DNA from 3 places in the Microbulbifer maximicatervae genome. Region 2 is predicted to be linked to each of the others. Evidence: predicted binding sites of a transcription regulator. Region 2 holds the regulator's gene; each other region holds the start of a gene.
The links. The regulator sigma-54, encoded in region 2, starts transcription at its own class of promoters, with help from an activator protein. The targets are predictions, from matches to a motif close to TGGCACANNNNTTGCNNT.

Region 1 (2,270 bases), 950 kb from region 2:
GGTGCGGATAATATCGGTCTTGTCGGTGGTGATCAGTGGGCGCAATACCAGGGTATTGGTAACACTGTCGATCACCGACAGATTTTTCAGGGTCTGGCTGGAAACCTGGGCGATGGCTTCACCGGTGACTACGGCGTCCACCTCCAGTTCCTTGGCGATCACATCGGCGGCGCGCAGCATCATGCGCTTCAAAATAACGCCCATATGGGAGTCGTCGACCCGCTCGAGAATCTCTGCCACTACTTCGTCAAACGGCACGGTGATAAAGCGCACCCGGTGGGAAGCGCCGTATTTGTTCCACAGATAGTAGGCGACTTCTTTCACGCCCAGCTCGTGCTGGCGTCCGCCCAGGTTGAAGAACAGGAAGTGGGTGCGGATACCGCGCTTCATGGTCATGTAACTGGCCACGGTAGAGTCGAAGCCACCGGAGACCAGTGACAAAACCGGGTCTTGCGTGCCCAGGGGGAAGCCGCCCAGGCCGGGATGCTGCTCTTCGATCACGTTGAGCTTGTCGTGGCGGATCTCCAGCTTAACGGTGATGTCGGGGTTTTTCAGTTTGACTCCGGATGCCTCGGTATTCTTGTTGAGGCCGCCACCCACATACTGTTCCACATCCAGAGACTGGAAGTCGTGTTTGCCGGTGCGTTTAACCCGTACACAGAAAGTCTTGTCTTTCAGGGCTGCGCCCCAAACCGACAGGGTTTTCTCGTACATGTCGTGCAGGTCACCCAGGGGGAACTGGCGCACGCGGGAGAAGTTGGCGATGCCGGGGGTGTGAGAGAGCACCTCTTCGATACGTCCACCCAGGTGGGACACAGCATCGGGCGCGATCACATCGATCTTTTCCCAATCCTTTCGCACCTGGATACGGTCGTCCAGCTGGCGCAGCAGGCGCTGCAGGTTGTCCTTGAGCTGGCGCGACATGCGCTTGCGCACAGGGTTGCTCTTGATGGTGATCTCTGGAAAAAACTTGACGACAAAGTGCATGGGAATCTGTGGGGTACCGCATGTTGATAGAAGGTGCGGCATTATAAACTAGCCAGAGCCAAGTTGGTTGTGCACTGTTTGCGGGCGAAGCGAGAACAAATATGTTCTATTTTGGTGCGTATTTATGTGGCTGCTCGGCCACAATACATCTATCCTGGCTGCGTCAGCACTTTGCTGGGGCTCGCACCGGCGCCAACCGGGACTATGAGGCGATTGCCCTAATTTGGCACACTCCTTGCTTTATTTCACGCCAGGTAGAGAGTGAATGCCGGCAGCGACAGCAAGGCATAGCGACCAATTACTTTTCAAGACCTGGAGGACTGCAATGTCAGCGAAAACGCTCGGTTTGATTAATGAAAGTGAAGCGAAATGGATAGACCTGCGCTTTACCGATACCAAGGGTAAAGAACAACACGTTTCCATCCCTGCGTCGGAAGTTGACGGTGAGTTCTTTGAAGAAGGCAAAATGTTCGATGGTTCTTCCATCGCCGGTTGGAAGGGCATCAACGAATCCGACATGATCCTGATGCCGGACGACGAGACCGCTTTCCTCGACCCCTTCACCGATGAGAGCACTGTTATCATTCGCTGTAACATCGTCGACCCAATTACCGGTCAGGGTTACGAGCGAGATCCTCGCTCCATCGCATTGCGCGCTGAGGAATACCTGAAGTCCACTGGTCTGGGTGACACCGCTCTGTTCGGTCCCGAGCCCGAGTTCTTCGTATTCGACGACATCACCTGGGGTGCCGAAATGGGCGGCGCCTTCTACAAGATCAACTCCGAAGAAGCAGCCTGGTCCTCAGGTCACAACTTTGCAGAAGGCAATATTGGTCACCGTCCCGGCGTTAAAGGCGGTTACTTCCCGGTTCCTCCGGTGGATTCCCTGCACGACGTTCGCGCCGCAATGTGTTCTGCGATGGAACAGATGGGCCTGCGCGTAGAAGTGCATCACCACGAAGTGGGTACTGCTGGCCAGTGTGAGATCGGCGTTGCCGCCAACACCCTGACTAAGAAAGCGGACGAAGTACAGATCCTCAAGTACGCTGTACACAACGTTGCCCACGCCTACGGCAAGACCGCGACCTTTATGCCCAAGCCGCTGGTTGGCGATAACGGTTCCGGTATGCACGTTCACCAGTCCTTTAGCAAGGATGGCGTAAACCAGTTTGCCGGTGACGCCTACGCTGGTCTGTCCGAAGCTGCTCTGTACTACATCGGCGGTATCGTTAAGCATGCTCGCGCCCTGAACGCGCTGTGCAACGCTTCCACCAACTCTTACA
Region 2 (2,270 bases):
CATAGGTGAGGTAACGTCGACGTGGTGGCCACTAATATTGATCTGCATGGATTTCTCCTTAAAGGTGCATCACAAGCCGGCGCTCACCCCCTATCGGGTCGCAACCCTACTAGGAAGTGGGCCAGAATGGAAGGATACACTCAAATTTTGGATTTTGGTTGCAGGTTGGGGGCGGAAGGTGCCAGTAGCGTATGACTGAAGGTGGGTTAGGGGTCAGATTAATTGGCTGTGTTTGGGTTGTAACTTAAATGAGCCTCTTTCTCTCACTTGAGGAGGGGATACCCATAGATTCGCGGTATTTCGCTACCGTTCGGCGCGCAACCTTGATGCCTTGCTTGTCCAGCTCCTGAGTGATCTTGTTATCTGATAGCGGCTTTCGAGGTACTTCTGTGTCAATCAGCTTGCGAATCAGGGCTCGAATGGCGGTGGATGACGCATCCTCACCGGAATCTGTACTGACGTGGCTTGAGAAGAAATATTTGAGTTCGAAAACTCCCCGTGGAGTCAGCATATATTTTTGAGTGGTCACTCGGGATATGGTGGATTCATGCATGCCAATGGTTTCAGCAATATCTGCCAGAACCATTGGTCGCATTGCCTCTGGGCCTTCCTCAAAAAAGCCTTGCTGCTTATCCACAATGGACGTAGCGACCTTTAGCAGGGTGTCGTGGCGGCTCTGCAGGCTCTTCAAGAACCAGCGGGCCTCCTGCAAGTGATCCCGCATGAAATTGTTTTCCCGGGAGTTGTCCGCCCGTTTTACCAAGGAGGCGTAGTGGCCATTAATCCGGATCTTGGGAGTGATTTCTGGATTGAGTTCGACCAGCCAGCGGTGATCCTTGCGGGACACAATAATGTCGGGAATGACATAAGCGGGCTGTTCCCCGCTGAACTCCTCACCTGGGTTGGGGGTTAGTGTCTGGATAAGGCGGATCACTTCGCCGAGCTGGGCTTCGTTGAGGCGTGTGCGTCGGGTGAGTTGCCTGAAATCCCTTTTTCCAAGTAATTCCAAGTGGCGCTCAATAATGGTCTGCGCTTCGTTTAGCCACGGAGTTTCCGCTGGTAGCTGCTTGAGCTGGAGTAGAAGGCATTCTTGGAGGTTTCTGGCCCCACAGCCAGCTGGTTCGAATTGTTGTACAGCTTTAAGGACTGCAACTACTTCATCTTCTTCGAGCTGAAGGGAGGTGGCTACGTCATCAACGGTGGTATTGAGAAGACCGTTTGGGTTGATGGCGTCAATAAGGTGCTCGCCGATCCATTTATCGTGACTGGAAAGTGCTGTCAGGTTTAATTGCCAGCGCAAGTGGTCTTGAAGTGTGTCGGTGGAAGAGTTGCGCTCAAAATTGGGGTCGTCGCCCTCGGTGGGGCCACTGTAGCTGCTGTAAATGTCGTCCCAGTGAGAATCAACGGGCAGCTCTGTTGGAATATCCTGGTTCCAGTCGGAATCACCAAGCTCTTTTTCCTCAGCGGCTGCGTGGTTTAAATCCTCTCCTACAGCGGCTGGAGGCTCTTGTTGTGCGTTGCTCTCGTTATTGGCTGTTGCTTGTTGAGCCAGGTCTTCACCCTCAGCTTCCAGCATTGGGTTGCTGTCGAGGGCTGCCTGGACTTCTTGCTGTAAATCTAGTGTGGAGAGCTGCAGGAGGCGTATTGCCTGCTGCAACTGGGGGGTCATGGTTAGCTGTGCGCCGAGCTTGAGCTGGAGAGACTGCTTCATAATTTAAAGTTGCAGGCCAGTGCGACAAAGGGTTCGTCAAAATTAACCCGAGATGGCGCAGACTACCTTGGCCCTCAAACTATTACAAGCAATAAGCATGCCGACTATTGCCTGCCAGGAGGTCGATTTCTATGTGAAGTATGATATGTTTTTCGAAATTTTACCTATTTAGTTACGCCTGTCATCATTTGCCATTAAATGGTGAACTCGTGTCCCAAATAGACTTCGCGCACTTGCTGGTTAGCGAGGACATCATCGGGCGTGCCTGAGGCAATAATATGTCCCTCGCTAACGATATAAGCAGTTTCACAGATATCCAGGGTTTCCCTTACGTTGTGATCTGTGATCAAGACGCCGATATCCCTGTCCCGCAAGTGGCGAATAATGTGTTTGATATCGTTCACTGAAATAGGGTCTACACCAGCAAAGGGTTCATCGAGCAAGACAAAGCTTGGGTCTGTAGCCAGGGCTCGTGCAATCTCCACCCTGCGCCGCTCTCCGCCGGATAGGGCCATTCCTAGGCTGTTTTTAATGTGTGTGATGTTGAACTCTTCGAGCA
Region 3 (2,270 bases), 940 kb from region 2:
TATCCCATTGGCCCGATCTGGGAAGAAAGGAGCGTCCGCCCTGCGGTCGAAAACACTATGGCAAGGTTTTGGCAATTAAAGGCCCTGTTACTCGCAATGCCTCTGGTGGCAGTTGCGGCTTCTCAAGAGAATGAAGAGGCTGGCGCGATCTACAAAGTGGTTGGGCCCGATGGCCAGGTCAGTTTTAGCGATACACCACCGGCAAATGGCAACTCAGAGAAAGTGGATTTAGCCCCAATCAATATTCAGCCAATTGCGCTGCCCCGCCAGCTGCCCACAAGAAAGCTGTCGCCCAAAAGTGATGATGGAGAGTTGGGGCCGGTATCGATTCGAATTGTGAGTCCAATTAATGAGGCGACTATTCCGCCAGGGCAGACACTGATAGCGCTTCAGGTGGATGTGGCCCCCAATTATCCAGAGGGCGCTAGCTTTTATGCGGTTATTGATGGGCAGCGCTGGCAGGGAAGTTCGGCTGGTAACTCCCTGGATATCTCCGCCCTGGTCCGCGGTACCCATACGCTCAAGGCGGTTCTGCTAGGGCCCAAAGGGCAAGTATTAGCCCAGTCGCAAACGATCACAATTCATGTCAAGCGCCCGATAGCTCGGGGGTGAATGTTTGAGGGAGTGCAAAGCTCCCGCTACCCCTTACTTCAGTCTAAAGCCCGCCTGCCTGTTTTTTGACCCATGCACCTTAATGGTGCATTCTCTCTGTAGTCGGCGGCATCCTATTTCTGAGACTGAATACTCGCAATGCCGTTGTTGCTAATCGCGCACTGATTGTGTCCGGTTGAAGCTGCTTCCGCCTACAAATGCCAGCTTATGCGCCATTTTGGTTTGCTTTTTGCACTGACTAGATACAGCGCTAGTTTGCTGGGGGTGACCAAAGGGAGCTTGGTCAGAGCCTCGGAATGAATCGGAAATTTTGTGAATGCTGAATGATCGCCAATTGCGCCAATTACTCGATAGCCTGACATCCGCAGTATTGGTGCTGGATGAAAACTTATCGCTTTGCTATCTGAACAATGCCGCTGAGGACTTGTTGGCCGCCTCCAGTACTCGAGTTAAAGGCTCGAAGTTGGAGGAGGTGGTGCGAGAATCTCCCACTGCCTATGAGGCTATGCGGGAAGCATTGCGCAAAAATGAGAAGTATACAGTGCGCCGGGCCAGTTGGAGGTTGAACAATCTTGAAACCCGGACCGTGGATTACTCAGTCAGCCCGGTCCCCGAGTTTTCTGTGCTACTTGTGGAAGTGCAGCCGATGGATCGCCTGTTGCGAATTGCCAGGGAAGACGCGCTGCTCAGTGCCCAGGAAACGACACGAAACCTGGTTCGCGGTATGGCCCATGAGGTCAAGAACCCCCTCGGTGGTATCCGCGGGGCTGCACAACTATTGCAGCGCGAGTTGCCGGACCGGGAATTAGACGAATATACACAGATTATCATCGAGGAAGTGGATCGCCTGCGCAATCTGGTTGACCGTTTATTGGGACCACGCCAGCCGGTAGTACTGCAACCGGTTAATGTGCACGAGGTTCTGGAGCGGGTTGCCCAGTTGCTGGATGCTGAGTGTATCGGTGAGCTTCAAATTCGCAGGGACTACGATCCGTCTATTCCCGATGTCCCCGCCGATAGCGAACAATTGATTCAGGCGCTGCTTAATATTGCCCGCAACGCCATGCAAGCCATCGATGAAAGTATTGGCCTCAGTAGTGGGGAGATGGTATTGCGCACGCGTATCCAGCGCCAATTCACCATTGGCCGCCGCAATTGCCCATTGGTCTGCCGTATAGAAATTGAAGATAACGGCCCGGGCATACCGGAGGATATTCGCGAGCGGATATTCTTCCCGATGATCTCCGGCCGCGCCGAGGGTTCAGGTCTTGGACTTTCAATTTCCCAGAACATTATTAATCAGCACAAGGGGCTGATTAAGTGTGACAGCCAACCCGGCCGTAGCATTTTCCAAATTTATCTGCCCCTGACTACCGAATTAGCTAATACAGGAACCTAGAGAATGAGTAATCGCGTTTGGATTATTGACGACGACAGATCAATCCGCTGGGTGCTGGAGAGAGCGCTATCGCGTGAGGGAATTGATACCCAGTGTTACGAGAGTGGCGACTGCGCCCTGGATGATTTCTATAGCGATTCACCGGATGTAGTAATCAGTGATATCCGCATGCCGGGCTCCGATGGCTTTAAATTGTTGCAGCGTTTCCAGGCTGAACGACCGAGCCTGCCGATAATTATTATGACTGCGCACTCGGACC

Region 1: the regulator sigma-54 is predicted to act here: its motif matches at 1,212-1,229, upstream of glnA (glutamate--ammonia ligase).
Region 3: the regulator sigma-54 is predicted to act here: its motif matches at 831-848, upstream of glnL (nitrogen regulation protein NR(II)).

Annotation. Positions count from the first base shown of each region.
Region 1 covers NZ_CP174334.1:26,852-29,121, forward strand. The annotation lists gene thiI (tRNA uracil 4-sulfurtransferase ThiI) at 1-987, opposite strand, end outside; gene glnA (glutamate--ammonia ligase) at 1,313-2,270, shown strand, end outside.
Region 2 covers NZ_CP174334.1:973,472-975,741, forward strand. The annotation lists gene hpf (ribosome hibernation-promoting factor, HPF/YfiA family) at 1-48, opposite strand, end outside; gene ACJJIS_RS04210 (RNA polymerase factor sigma-54) at 245-1,711, opposite strand; gene lptB (LPS export ABC transporter ATP-binding protein) at 1,906-2,270, opposite strand, start outside.
Region 3 covers NZ_CP174334.1:29,702-31,971, forward strand. The annotation lists gene ACJJIS_RS00120 (DUF4124 domain-containing protein) at 58-612, shown strand; gene glnL (nitrogen regulation protein NR(II)) at 929-2,011, shown strand; gene ntrC (nitrogen regulation protein NR(I)) at 2,015-2,270, shown strand, end outside.